Regions from separate parts of the Streptomyces sp. NPDC005963 genome, predicted to be linked through region 2. Evidence: riboswitches for the same ligand, from Rfam matches in the RefSeq annotation. Region 2 holds a riboswitch; the other holds the start of a gene.
What was found. Region 2 has a riboswitch for cobalamin ahead of ABZ348_RS29370 (DUF4430 domain-containing protein). Riboswitches for the same ligand answer to the same signal wherever they lie in the genome.
Positions count from the first base shown of each region.

Region 1 (7,208 bases), on a different contig from region 2:
CTGGAGAACGGCGGCGAGCCGCCGCGCCAACCGTTTGCCGGGCAGTCCCCACACATCGTCGCCGTCCAGGAGGACCCGACCCGATGTGGGACGCAGTGTCCGGTACACCGTGCGCAACAGGGTCGACTTGCCGGCGCCGTTGGGACCCGCGAGCCCGACCACCTCCCCCGGTGCCACGCGCAGCGAGACTCCGTCCACCAGCGCCCGGCCGCCCATGACCACCGACACCTCTTGGAGGTCGAGCAGACCGGGCGTACGGCCCTGATGCCCCGTCAGCGGTGTCGTCATGAGGTCCTCCGTCGCATCAGCCAGAGGAAGAACGGTCCGCCGACGAGCGCCGTGAGGATGCCGACGGGCACCTCCTCCGGGCTCATCAGGGTCCGTGCGGCCAGATCCGTCATGATGAGGAACGCCGCGCCCAGCAGCGCCGCTGCGGGCAGCGCCCGGCGGTGGTCGGCGCCCACCAGCAGCCGCACCACATGCGGCATGATCAACCCGACGAACCCGATCTGCCCGCTGACCGCCACGATGGTGCCGATCATCAACGCCACCAGGGTGAACAGCGCGGCACGGAACCGGTGCACATCCAGCCCCAGCGCGGTCGCCGCCTCCTCACCGGCCAGCAACAGATTCAGCGGGCGGGTCACCCCGAGCAGCACCGCCGTACCGGCGAGCACCACCACGGCAGGTAGCCACACCATCGGCCAGGTCGTGCCCGCCAGGCCGCCGAGCATCCACCGCAGAGCCGACTGGGTCTTGTGCGGGTCGTTGGAGGTGACGATCAGGAAACTCGCCAGCGCGGAGAGCACCTCCGCCGTCGCGACCCCCGCCAGCACCAGCCGGATCGTGGTCATCCGACCGCCCGACCTGGCCAGGAAGTACACCGCGACCAGCGCCGCGAGTGCCCCGGCGAAGGCCGCCACCGGCAGGGTCACAAACCCGAACACGGTGATGTTGAGGACCAGTACCGACACCGCGCCGACCGATGCGCCCGATGAGACTCCCAGCAGCATCGGATCGGCCAGCGGATTGCGGACGAGCGCTTGGAGCGCCATGCCGGAGACGGCGAGGCCCGCGCCGACCACCCCGGCCAGCAGCACCCGGGGCAGCCGTACGTCCAGCACGATCGTCTCGCGGACCGGGGTCCAGGTGACCTCGGCGAGTCCAGGATGCACGTGGTGCAGAACGATCGCCCAGACCTGCCCGGCCGGGACCTTGATGGATCCGACCGCGATCCCTGCGGTCGCCGCGAGGACCACCAGGGCAGCCAGCACGGCGAGCACCAGCCCGTACGGTGGCCGGCCCCGGCCGCCCGCCGCGGCGGTGCCCGGCCCGGGAGCCTCGGCGACGGTGTCGAGGACAACGTTTCCCGAGGCCCGGGGGGCGCCCGTCACTGGAAACGGTCCGGGTGCAGCTGACGGGCCAGCGACTCCACGCCCGCCGGTACCCGCACCCCGAGCACGGTCGACGACAACGGGAGCACGGCGAACCGCTTGTTCTTGATGGCGGGCACGTCCTGGAGCGCCGGGTGTGACAACAGGAACTTCTTCTTGGCCGCCAGGGGTTGGTCCCCGTAGTCATAGATCACGACGACCTCGGGGGCGCGTTCGGCGACCTGCTCGAACGAGACGTCGCCGAACTGCTTGTCCAGATCGGCGAAGACGTTTACCCCGCCCGCCTCCTTGATCATCTCGTTGCCGACGCCCGCACCGCCCGCGGTGAACGCCGTCTTGTCGCCGCTGTCGTACACGAACACCTTGAGCGCATCGACCGCGCCGAGCTTCTTGTCGACCGTGCCGAGCGTCGCTTCGGCCTTCTTGACCTCGCGCTCCGCCCGCTCCGGAACCCCGAATATCTTCCCGATGCCGCGGAGTTCCTCGCCAATCATCGCCATCGTCACCGGCCCTGACGGGCACTCCTCCACATTGAGGTGGGAGTCGACGCCCGCTTTGGCGAGCGCGGCCCGGCTGCGGCCCTCCTTCTCGTCGAAGGTGCTCGCGAACCCGGCGTAGGCGAAGTCCGGTTCGGCGTTGAGCAGTACCTCGAAGGAGGGGTACTCCTTCGAGAGCACTTTGATCCCCTCGTAGGCTTCCTGGTACTCGGGGAGGATCTTGTCGTCGAGATAGGCGGTGCCCACCATCGACTTCTCCAGACCGAGGGCCAGCAGCACTTCCGTTGCGTGCTGGTTCAGCGTCACCGCGCGCTGCGGCGGACGCTCGTAGGTCGTCTTCACCCCGCAGTTGGTCACGGTGACGGGGAAGCCCTCGGCTGCGGATCCCGAGGCGGCCGGATCGTCCCGGTCGGTCGATGTGCCGCCACCGCAGCCCGCCACCAGGAAGGCAGCAGCGGCCAGCAGGGACAGGGAGCGTCTTGCCATGATGTGGTCGGTCCTCTCACCGCGGACGCCTGATGCGCCGCGGTCGGTTGGAAGGGTTCAGCGAGGGTCGGCGGAGGACGCTCCACGGACCCGCCGTGGCGGATCGAAGGCGTACAGACCGAGGATCTCCGGCAGCGGGGCCACTCCGGGGCCGCCCGCCCGTACCCAGTCGACGATGTCGTCGGTCGCGGCTGAGTCGTTGACGAGGCCGAGCCAGACAGGACGGGCACCGGCGGCACGTCCCGCGGCGGAGGGCTGGACGACGACCACATTCGCCTGGTCGCAGACGTCCAGACACTCGGAGATCCGTACCGGCAGGTCCCGGCTCAGCACGGCGACCTGCGCCGCGTGATCGACACCGGTCACCTTTGCGCTGCCGCAGCAGCAGTCCCGGCACACGACGACCCGGCACGGCACCGGAGTCCCGGAACGTTGCCCTTCGGGCATCCCGACTCACCCTCCCCTCTGGGGAGATCCGCCCCAGTTCTGTCGAGGAGGCGACCGCGTGAGTCTCCTGGCTCTCGGGTCAAGGCTCGCCCCGGCCTTCCCACCCGCGTAGGGGCAGTGGTCTGTTCGGGGTCCGCTCGCCGATCACAGTGGCGGGACCGCACCGGATTCACACCGGTTTCCTCGATCCGCCGTCGCCTTTCGGCGTCATCATGACAGACCGCGCCGCCGGATCGTATGCCTGGGCCGCAGTTGAAGCGGAGGTCACACGGCGAAGACGCCCGCCGGGTGGCGGAATCCACTGCTCGACGGCGCGCCGCCCCCTGATCCTTCCCGGATCAGGTGGTGGATCCGGGAAGGATGTGCGCGGCGATGAGTCTCGGCATGGAGTCGGGTCCGTACCAGCGAGTCCCATCGAACAGCACTCAAGGAGAGCACGATGACGGTCACCTACACATTCGACGTCTTCTCCAGCCTGGACGGCTTCGGGTCCTACAGCGGTGGGGACTGGGGCGGCTACTGGGGCAAGCAGGGACCCGAGCTCCTCGACCACCGCCTCGCCCAGTACGGCCCGGAGCAGCGGATGGTCCTCGGGGCCAACACCTACCGGGAGTTCGTGGAGCTGCTGGGCCCGGGCGCCGAGGGCTCCGGTGGGGGTGACCCGTGGGTCACGCGGATGCGGAGCCTGCCGATGACGGTGGTGTCGACGACGCTGGTAGAACCCCTCGACTGGCCGGGGGGCGCGAACGTCGTGCGCGGCGATGCCGTCGACGTCGTTGCCCGGCTCAAGGAGGAGTCCGCGGTACCGTTGCGCTCACACGGCAGCCTGTCGATGAACCGGGCGCTGCTGGCCTCCGGGCTGGTCGACCGCGTACAGCTGACGATCTTCCCGGTCATCACCGGTCAGACGGGTTCCGCCCCCGTCTTCCAGGGGGCTGCCGACTTCGACCTTGAGCTGATCGAGCACAGGACGCTCGACCGCCACATCCAAGAACTCGTCTATCGGCCCACTCCCCACGTCTGATGTGCTTGCCCATCAGATCTCCTCCACGCCCCCGGCTCGCCCCACTGCTCCCATGGGGAGGGCGGCGACGCCCTGAGAGGAAGCCGTGTGGGCTCAATCCCGTGGAGCGGTCTCTCTGTTGAGCTTCTGTCAGACCCCCGTGTCATGGTGTCCATGAACGCCGGCCAGTGTGTCCACCTCGGTATCGACCACAGCCGCGAAGCTGTTGAAGGAGTGCGCACCCATGCCCGGAACCGACGCCATCCGCACCTCTCTGGCAGCCGTCGCAGTCCACGGTCATCGGGCCGGCCCCGGCTAACCGATCTTCTAGCCCGCGGCCGAGTGCATGCCTCTGGCGCGGGCGATCTTCGTCGACGCGTCGGAGCCGAGGAAGTCGAGGACGTCCCGGGCCAGGCCCGGTTGGGCGGAGGTGGCCAGTACGGCCCCGCTGAACGTCGAGCTGATCGCGGTGTCGCCCGGCAGCGGTCCGATGACGACGACGTCCGGCAGGTCCATCAGCTCGCTGTGCTGTTGGAAGGCCAGGTCGGCCCGGCCCGACGACAGCAGACTGCCCGCGGGAACGCCCGGCGGTGCTTGGACGAGCCGGTCATGGAGCACTCCGGTGAGGTTCAGACGGGTGATCAGATCGACGAGCGCCGTGCCGCTGGGGCCGGTGGAGTAGGCGATCCTCTGCGCGCTCAGCAGGGCGGCCCGCAGGTCGGCTTCCGACTCCAATGACGGAACCGATGCTGTCTTCGGCACGGCGGCGACGACCTGGGAGACCCACAGCGGACGGACCGTACCGCCGAGGAGGAAACCCTCCGCTTCCAACTGGGCCAGCGCTGCATGGGCGAGCACGAGCAGGTCCGCCCCGGCGCCCCCGCGCACCCTGCGGGCGATCTCGATCCCGCCCGCGGATGCGAAGTGCACCGGGATCCTGTGGTCGAGTCGGATGCGTTCGGAAAGCTCGGTCACCACCGGCCGCGTCGCCATCGAGGACAGCCCAGAAATCTGTTGTTCCACGTCTCCTCCTTGCTGTCGGGCAGATGGTACGGCGCGCGATCGAGCAGCTCAACGCCGGTCTGCGAGACTTTCCACGTGAGCACAACCCACAGCACAGCGGCTGGAAAGGTCCTCCAGGTCCTCGCCGCCTTCGATCGCGAGCGCCCGTCCCAGACGCTGTCCCAGATCGCTCAGCGCACGGGACTGGCCCTGAGCACCGCGCATCGCGTGGTCGCGGAACTGGCGGAATGGGGGGCGTTGGAACGCGGAGAGGACGGATCGTGGCACATCGGGCTGAGACTCTGGGAGATCGCCTCCGGATGCCCGCGTACCCAGATCCTGCGCGATGTGGCACTGCCGTTTATGCAGGACCTCTACGAGGCGACGCACGAGAACATCCAGCTCGCCGTGCGCGAGGGCACTGAGCTGGTGTTCGTCGAACGGATCGCCGGGCATCGATCCGTGCAGCTCCTGACGATGGTCGGGAGCAGGTTTCCCATCAGTTCCACCGGTATGGGCCGGGTGCTGTTGGCGCACGCACCACCGGACCTCCAGGAGGAAGTCCTTGAGTCGCCGCTGCGGGCCTGGACCCCGCACACCGTCACCGATCCGAAGACGTTGCGCGCACAGTTGGACGGCATTCGCCGCGAGCAGGTCTTCATCAGTGACCGACAGCTCTCCGAGGACACGGTCGCCGTGGCCGCACCGGTGCGGATCGGCCGGGCCGGGCCGGTCAGCGCCGCTCTGGGAATCGTCATCGCGGCCCGGAGTGCGAGCCGTGCGGGCGGGCTGCGCAGGCCGCTCCACCAGGCCGTTCAGGGAATCTCCGACGAGCTCGGACGGCGTGCTCGCACGGCCCTCTGACATCGAGCGGTCTTCCGCCTGACGGAAACACCGGCGACCGGGTGCGACCGGGGGTGTCAACGTTCGGGGTGTTCGGAACGTTCGCAGCCGCTCAGGAGATGTCATGGCCGACGCCGCCGTCGATACCGTCGCTTCGGTTCCCGTCGCTGTCGTCGGTGCGGGGCCAGCGGGCCTGATGCTGGCGCACCTGCTCGGACGGGCGGGGGTTTCGGCCATCGCGATCGACACCCGCTCCCGGCATGAGATCGAGATGACGCAACGGGCCGGCATCCTTGAGGCCGATGCGGCCCGGGATCTGGTCGAAACCGGCGTGGGTGACCGCATCCTGCGCGACGGCCATGAGCACGAGGGCATCGAGCTTCGGTTCGACGGTCGACCGCACCGCATCCACTTCAAGGAACTGGTGGGCGAATCGGTGTGGCTCTACCCACAGACCGACGTGTTCATCGACCTGGCCGACGCCCGCGCCCGCGACGGCGGCACCGTCCACTTCGGTGTCGCGGACACCGAGGTCCTCGACGTCGCAACCAGCGCTCCCCGGGTCCGCTTCACCGCGCCCGATGGGACCCGCCACGAGATCCGGGCACGGTACGTGGTCGGTGCGGACGGATCGCGCAGCACGTGCCGCGATCTGGTGCCCGAGAAGCGACGGGTGCGCTACGGCAAGGAGTACCCCTTCGCATGGTTCGGCATCCTGGCCGAGGCGCCGATGAGTGCGCCCGAACTGGTCTACGCCCACTCGGAGCACGGGTTCGCCCTGATCAGCCAGCGCACCGAGACCGTGCAGCGGATGTACTTCCAGTGCGACCCGGACGAGTCAGCCGACGCGTGGCAGGACGACCGCATCTGGGAGACGCTCCAGGCCCGGGTTGCCGGCCGGGACGGATTCCGCCTCATGGAGGGACCGATCCTTGAGAAGACGGTGTTGCGGTTCCGCTCGTTCGTACAGGAGCCGATGCGTTGGGGCTCGATGGCACTCGCGGGCGATGCCGCACACACGGTGCCACCGACCGGCGCCCGCGGGCTCAACCTCGCACTGCACGATGTGAAGGTGCTCGCCGACGTCCTGCTGAAGGCACTCGGCAGCACGGGCGACGCCGCGTTGGACGAGTACCAACCGCGCGCTCTCCAGCGGGTCTGGCGGGCCCAGAACTTCTCCTCCTGGATGACCCAACTGCTGCACACCGCGCCCGGCGGCACTGCGTTCGACCTGCGGCGCCAGCTCGGCGAGCTCGACAACGTGGTGAGCACCCGCGGCGGACGCGCCTACCTCGCCGAGCAGTACACCGGCTGGCCCGCCAGCGCCCTGGGGTGACCCGAGAAACAACAGGAGCACGCACATGGTCATCGACTGTCACGGCCATTTCACCACCGCGCCGCCGCAACTGGGGCAGTGGCGGGATCGGCAGATCGCCGCGATCGGCACCCCGGCGGACGCCCCCGATCCCGACGACCTGGTCATCACCGACGAGGACCTGCGGCAGGCGATCGAGAGCAACCAGCTGCGGCTCATGG
Region 1 covers NZ_JBEXVD010000001.1:476,222-483,429, forward strand. Annotated here, with positions in the region: gene ABZ348_RS01970 (ABC transporter ATP-binding protein) at 1-288, opposite strand, end outside; gene ABZ348_RS01975 (iron ABC transporter permease) at 285-1,286, opposite strand; gene ABZ348_RS01980 (ABC transporter substrate-binding protein) at 1,391-2,377, opposite strand; gene ABZ348_RS01985 ((2Fe-2S) ferredoxin domain-containing protein) at 2,435-2,824, opposite strand; cobalamin riboswitch at 2,885-3,009, opposite strand; gene ABZ348_RS01990 (dihydrofolate reductase family protein) at 3,264-3,848, shown strand; gene ABZ348_RS01995 (substrate-binding domain-containing protein) at 4,155-4,850, opposite strand; gene ABZ348_RS02000 (IclR family transcriptional regulator) at 4,926-5,693, shown strand; gene ABZ348_RS02005 (4-hydroxybenzoate 3-monooxygenase) at 5,797-7,008, shown strand; gene ABZ348_RS02010 (amidohydrolase family protein) at 7,034-7,208, shown strand, end outside.
Region 1: it holds a riboswitch for cobalamin, as region 2 does, so the genes downstream of both, ABZ348_RS01985 ((2Fe-2S) ferredoxin domain-containing protein) here and ABZ348_RS29370 (DUF4430 domain-containing protein) in region 2, are expected to answer to the same signal.

Region 2 (7,208 bases):
GGTCGAACATGTACTCGGCGGCCTCGCCGAGGTTGATGATCCACTCGGCGAGGTGCGGCGGCTTCACCCCGTACGCCATGTTCTGGGCGTACACGGAACAGGTGGCGTGGTTGTCGCCGCAGATGCCGCAGATCCGGCTGGTGATGAAGTGGGCGTCGCGGGGGTCCTTGCCCCGCATGAAGACGCTGTAGCCGCGGAAGACCGAGGAGGTGCTGTAGCACTCCGCGACCTTCTTCTGCTTGAAGTCGATCTTCGTGTGGATACCCAGGCTGCCCACGATCCGGGTGATCGGGTCCCAGGCCATCTCCACCAGGCCACTGCCGTCGCCGGCCGCTTTGGTCGTTGCTGCCATCGTGTCTCTCATGCCCTTCTGGGAACGGTGCGTTGTGGTCGGCGGGGGCGGCGGGGCCGCGCTGGTCAGCGCGGCGAGCGGTATCCGGTCGTCAGCTGGCGGCCGGTCCGACGCCACTTGGGTTCCTTGTCGAGCGTCTTCGAGGTGATCGTGCGCAGCCGTCTGATCACCGCTCCGTACGCGGAGCTGGCGTTGCTGGAGATGTGTGATCCGGGCGGGGCGTCCATGAACGGCATGAACTTGTCGGGGAAGCCGGGCATGGTGCAGCCGATGCAGATGCCGCCCACGTTGGGGCAGCCGCCGACGCCGTTGATCCAGCCGCGCTTGGTGACGTTGCACTTCACCACCGGGCCCCAGCAGCCGAGGCGCACCAGACACTCCGGGGTGCCGTACTCCGAGGCGAACTGGCCCTGCTCGTAGTAGCCGCCGCGGTCGCACCCCTCGTGCACGGTCGCCCCGAAGAGCCAGGTGGGGCGCAGCTTGTCGTCGAGCGGGATCATCGGCGCCGAGCCGGCGAGCTGGTACAGCAGATAGGTGAGCGTCTCGGCGAAGTTGTCCGGCTGGATGGGACAGCCCGGTACGCAGACGATCGGCAGCCCGGCTTTGGACTTCCAGTCCCAGCCGAGGTAATCGGGGACGCCCATGGCGCCGGTGGGGTTGCCCGCCATGGCGTGGATGCCGCCGTAGGTGGCGCAGGTGCCGATGGCGACGACGGCGGTCGCCTTGGCGGCGAGTCGGTCGAGCCACTCACTGGTGGTGATGGGTTGCCCGGTCTCGGGGTCGTCGCCGAATCCGCACCAGTAGCCCTCGTTCTTGATCTGTTCATTGGGGATGGAACCCTCGACGACCAGGACGAACGGCTCGATCTCCCCGCGTTCTGCCTTGAAGAACCACTCGATGAAGTTGTCCGCTCCCTGCACCGGACCGCATTCGAAGTCGATCAGGGGCCAGTGCACGGCGACCTTGGGCAGGCCGGGGAGCGCTCCGGTGACGATCTCCTCGATGCTCGGCTGCATGGCGGCGGTCAGGGCCACCGAGTCACCGTCGCAGCTGAGGCCCGCGTTGATCCAGAGGATGTGCACCGTGTCGGTGTCGGTGCTGGTGCTAGCCGTCCCGTTCATGAAGCCGCCTCCCTAAGAGGGACAAATCATCTGAGATTGCTCACTAAGGTCATAGCACCTCGCCCCGGGTGGTGCCGTTCTAAAGCCCCGGTGCGGTCGCCCGGAAAGCCGTACCGGGTCCGGCGCTCGGCCTGGGGTGGTGGGGACGCTCGGGTGCCGTGATCGATGTCGGTCGCCGAGGAGTGCTGGGCCGCTGGAGTGGCCACCGGTCGAAGGAATCGCACATATGGGCGATAATGGATGGTGTCGGCACCACGACGGGCGCGCGCGTGTACGCGTCTTGCGCGCCTACCGGAACCCGTACAGGTCAGGCGCCCCAAGGGATCCGGGGCGCGGCCGCAGCGTCCTGTCGCCCCCGTCTGAGACGGGTATCGAAGAAGAATCGTCAGGCGTGCTAGTCTGTTTAAGTTGCAGTTGTGGTTCCCATATATTTCGAGTGCATCGGCGGTTTCGTATTCCGTCGGACACTTTTATACTTCCGGTCTCTCCGGACGGGGCAATCATCGCGGCGACGCCGGGTTCCGCACAGTGTGGAATCCCGAGCATGCCCCAAGGAGATTTTGTTATGGCTACTGGCACCGTGAAGTGGTTCAACGCGGAAAAGGGTTTCGGATTCATCGAGCAGGAGGGTGGCGGCCCCGACGTCTTCGCCCACTACTCGAACATCGCGACTTCTGGCTTCCGTGAGCTTCAGGAAGGCCAGAAGGTGAACTTCGATGTCACCCAGGGCCAGAAGGGCCCCCAGGCGGAGAACATCGTCCCCGCCTGAAGTTAAAAAGCGTTAGACGACTGGGGCCCGCACCCGAGGTGCGGGCCCTGGTTTGTTGCCGTACGTGAGGTTCGCCAGCGCAGGGCCGGGACCTCATGGCAACTCCCTCACCACCGTGAGTTCTTGACATTCCGATGCCCTGGTAGCGCTATTACAGCACCAGCACGGCCCGTGTCTTCAGCATTTCGGCTCGTTTCTGCGATTCATTCGGTTTCTTTGCACCGGGGGATTCCTCGATACGCGCCATATCGGGGAAAGGTCTCCATGCAGCGCCCACATCGTACGAATCGTTCCTCCCCTTCGCGCAAGCGCACCCCCGCAGGAACAGGCCGCAGCGGTAACCCCCGCTCTCAAGGCCAGGGTGGCTCCAACAGCCGCCCCCGCACGCGCCCCGCGCCGAAGCAGGATTTCCAGCTTCCCACCACCATCACTCCCGCACTCCCGGCGGTCGACACCTTCGACGCGCTGGAGCTTCCCGCTCCGGTCCTGAAGACGCTCGCCACCCTGGGGGTGACCGAGCCGTTCCCGATCCAGGCCGCCACCCTGCCGAACGCCCTGGCAGGACGAGACGTCCTGGGACGCGGACGCACCGGGTCGGGCAAGACGCTCGCCTTCGGACTGGCGCTCCTCGCCCGCACCGCCGGACACCGCGCCACCCCCCGCCAGCCGCTGGCCATGGTCCTCGTTCCCACGCGTGAACTGGCCCAGCAGGTCAACGAGGCACTCACCCCCTACGCCCGGTCGCTCGGGCTGCGACTGGCCACCCTCGTGGGCGGACTGTCGATCGGCAAGCAGGCCGCCGCGCTCCGCGCCGGGGCCGACGTCGTCGTCGCCACCCCCGGACGGCTGAACGACCTCATCGAGCGCGGCGACTGCCGGCTGGACCGGGTGCGCATCACCGTCCTGGACGAAGCCGACCAGATGGCCGACATGGGCTTCATGCCGCAGGTCACCCGGCTCGTCGACCAGGTCAACGCCGAGGGTCAGCGGATGTTCTTCTCCGCCACCCTGGACCGCAGCATCGACACCCTGGTCCGTCGCTACCTCCACGACCCGGTGGTCCACTCCGTCGACCCCTCCGTTGGGGCGGTCACCACGATGGAACACCACCTCCTGCACGTCCACGCGGCGGACAAGCACACCGTCGCCACCGAGATCGCCGCCCGGGACGGCCGCGTGATCATGTTCCTGGACACCAAGCGGTCGGTGGACAAGTTCACCAAGCACCTGCTGAGCGTCGGCGTCCACGCCGCCGCACTGCACGGCGGCAGGTCCCAGCCGCAGCGCACCCGCACCCTGGCGCAGTTCAAGTCCGGTGAGGTCACCGTGCTGGTGGCGACCAACGTCGCCGCCCGCGGCATCCACGTGGACGACCTCGACCTGGTCGTCAACGTCGATCCGCCGGCGGACCACAAGGACTATCTGCACCGGGGCGGCCGGACCGCCCGTGCGGGCGAGTCGGGCCGAGTGGTCACCCTGGTCACGCCCGACCAGCGGCGTGAGATGTCGCGACTGATGTCGGACGCCGACATCGCGCCGCACACCACGCAGGTGCGCTCGGGCGAAGCCGAGTTGACCCGCATCACCGCCGCCCAGGCACCTTCGGGCGTCCCCATCAACGTCAGTGCACCCGCTGCACAGCGACCCAAGACGGGCAGCGCTCCGTTCCGGGGCCGCGGAACCCGACCCGGACAGCCTGCCCGCGCGGGCGGCGCCTCCCGTAGGTCGGCCGAGTCCCGCCGTACGGCCGAAGCCCGCAAGGCCGCCCGGGTACGACGCTCCGCCTAGCGCACACGAAAACCCGTACCGCCCGGTCGCCACCCAGTGGGACCGGGCGGAACCACAGGGACAGCAGGGGGCCGTTCGCCGAACCAGGCGGGCGGCCCCCTCGTTCGTGTCCCGAGTCCGTATCAGCCCCCTGTCCGGGCGATCGGCCCCGTCACACCGAAGTGATCAGCTCGGCGAGCAGTGCGGCCCGGAGAGGCATCTCCGAGACCACCACGTGCTCGTCGTCGGCATGGGCCCCGCCGCCCACGGCGCCCAGCCCGTCAAGTGTCGGAACGCCGGCGCCCGCAGTGAGGTTGCCGTCGGATGCGCCCCCGACCGCCGCCGCGCACAGCGGTCGCATGCCGAGACGAACTGCCGCGCCCTGCGCCACCGCGAACAGCGCGGCCGAAGAACCGTGATCCAGCGGCGGCCGAACCGGACCGCCCTCGACGATGAGCTCCGCACCCGGAGTCCGTACGACGAGCCGGTGTATCTCCTCGTCCACCCGGGCCTGGGCCGCCTCGCTCGCGGCCCGTACGTCGACGCGGATCGTCGCCCGGTCGGGAACCGTGTTGGCGGACGTGCCCGCGGAGACGAGGGTCGGGGTGATGGTCGTGGCCTCCGGGCCGTGCGGTCGGCCCTCGCGCATCGATGCGTCCAGTTCCGTGAGGGCGAGGATTTGGTGGGCGGCCTCCACTGCCGCATTGACGCCCTTCTCCGGCTGGAGTCCGGAGTGCGCAGCTCTGCCCCGTACGGAGACGTCGTACCGCGAGACGCCCTTGCGTACGGTCTTCAGCGCCCCACCGTCCGCCGATGCCTCCAGGACCAGGGCCGCCGCACACCCGCGCACCGAGTCCAGGACCAACTCCCTCGATGTGCGCGAGCCGACCTCCTCGTCCCCGGTGACCAGGATCCGGATGCCGTCGAGGGAGGAGAGACTCCCCACCGCGTGGAACATCTGCACCAGCCCGGCCTTCATGTCGAAGACACCCGGACCACGGGCGATGCCGTCCCGGATCGACCAGGGGTGGTCGGACAACGAGCCGATCGGCCACACCGTGTCGTGGTGCCCCACCAGGAGCACCCGGGGGACACCGAAGGTCCAGCGCAGATGGGTCACCCCGCCGATCACCAGGGTTTCGGGCGTTGCATCCAACCATCGGCTGCCCTGCGCCGCGACCGTCGCCGCACTGCGGGCAACGGCCCGGTGGTCGGCCGAGAACGATTCGCACAGGACGAGCTCTTCGAGCTCGCTCAACATGCGGTTGAGGTCCACAGGGTCCCTTCGTCGAAGGCAGAAGGACTGGCCGAACTCCTGTAAGGAGCAAGTTCGTTGGGAATCATCCCAAGAACTCCGGCGGCGGGCTACGATGCGTGGGCTCCGGTCCGACCGGGGTGACAACTCAATGCGTGCACGACTGGGGAAAGCCGGTGGGATTCCGGCGCTGACCTGCAACCGTGAACGGCAGTTGGCTGCCGTGAGCCGGAGCGCCCAGCGTGATGCGCGTGCACTGCTTCCCACCGCCACGGTCTGCGGCGCGAAGCCCCGAGTCCGGTACCCGGGCTGCGTCCGTCCGTGCGGCGGTACGCGGGCCGTCGAGCGGGCCGAGGGGGCCGCGCGGCCGGCCCCCATCGGAAAGGCACCCTCGTGCGCCAGACGTTCGCCCTCCGTATCGCGACCCTCACCGCGGTGCTCGGCCTCACCCTCACCGCCGCACCCCTCGCCCACGCGGCACCTGCAACCACCACCGTCAGTACCAACACCCCGGTCTTCGTGAAGCTCACCGTCCAAGGACCTGAAGGCCGCCTCTTCAAGGGCCTCATCAGAACCAAGGGACACGACGTCACCACCGCGACCGGTGGCACCCACCCCTGCGACGGCACCAACGGCGGTCAGTACCCGACCGCCGTACCCACTCCGACCGCAGCCCTCGACGACGCCGCCCGCAAGCGGCACTTCACGTGGGACGGGACCTGGTACCCGTCCTTCGATGACTTCTCCGTCGACACCATCAAGGGAGTCAGCGGCGGGGCGTCCGCCTACTGGAACATTTCGGTGAACGGCATACCCACCCCGGTCGGCGGATGCCAGTTCCGCATCAAGACAGGTGACCACGTCGCGTTCACCTGGACCGCCTTCTAGTCCCAGCCAGCCAGCCAGCCAGCCAGCCCGTCAGTCGGCCCGTCCGCCCACGACCTGGTGGATACTCAAGGCGGTGATCCGAAGGGGGACGGGGTGGACTGGTCGGGCGGGCTGCTCGCATGGACGGCCGGATTCGCAATATCGATCGTGACCGCACCCGTCGGTGTGTCCGGTGCGGTGTTCCTGCTGCCGGTGCAGCTCAGTCTGCTCCAGGTGCCGAGTCCTTCGGTGACGCCCACCAATCTGCTCTACAACGTGGTCGCCGGGCCGGGTGCATTGCTGCGGTACCACCGTCGAGGCGGGTTGGGCGGCCGACTGCCCGGGCTGCTGATCGCGGGCGCCGTGCCGGGGGTGGTACTCGGCGCGGTGATCCGCGTCTTTGCCATCCCCGGTCCGGAGGTCTTTCGACTCCTGGTCGCCGCACTGCTGTTGCCGCTCGGTCTGTGGTTGTGGATCCGCACCCTACGTCCGCTGCACCGCACCGAAGGGCCCGACCTCGGCTCCCGCCCCACCGTGTTGCTGGCACTGGCCGTGGGCACCGCCGGTGGGATCTACGGCATCGGCGGCGGCTCTCTGATCGGCCCGATCCTGGCGGGCCGGGGGATGTCGGTCGCCAGGGTCGCCCCCGCCGCATTGGCCTGCACGTTCGTCACCTCCCTCGTGGGCGCGGGCACCTATGTGGTACTCGCCGCCGTCGCACCGGGTCACAACATCGCGCCTGACTGGTTCCTCGGACTGGTCTGCGGCCTCGGTGGACTGTGCGGCGGCGCGGTGGGGGCGCACCTCCAACCCAGGCTTCCCGAGAGGTCGTTGAGGCTGCTGCTCGGAACGCTGGCCATGGCCCTGGGCGCCCTCTACGCGGTACAGGGCCTCACCTGAGAGCGTCCACTGTCAGTGCAGTGCCCGCTTGACTGTCCACCATGGAGCTCATCCACACGGCCCTCAGAACCCGCCTTTCAATCTGCTGTACGCGGGAGCGTTGGCCATGGAGCTCGGGCGGCAGGATGCTGTGGGCACAGGCCGGCGCTTGTCGCCGGCGGAGGGAGTGCTGGCGTC
Region 2 covers NZ_JBEXVD010000030.1:22,937-30,144, reverse strand. Annotated here, with positions in the region: gene ABZ348_RS29395 (nickel-dependent hydrogenase large subunit) at 1-352, opposite strand, end outside; gene ABZ348_RS29390 (hydrogenase expression protein HypE) at 418-1,473, opposite strand; gene ABZ348_RS29385 (cold-shock protein) at 2,039-2,242, shown strand; gene ABZ348_RS29380 (DEAD/DEAH box helicase) at 2,507-4,030, shown strand; gene ABZ348_RS29375 (M20/M25/M40 family metallo-hydrolase) at 4,182-5,270, opposite strand; cobalamin riboswitch at 5,386-5,520, shown strand; gene ABZ348_RS29370 (DUF4430 domain-containing protein) at 5,658-6,152, shown strand; gene ABZ348_RS29365 (TSUP family transporter) at 6,246-7,031, shown strand.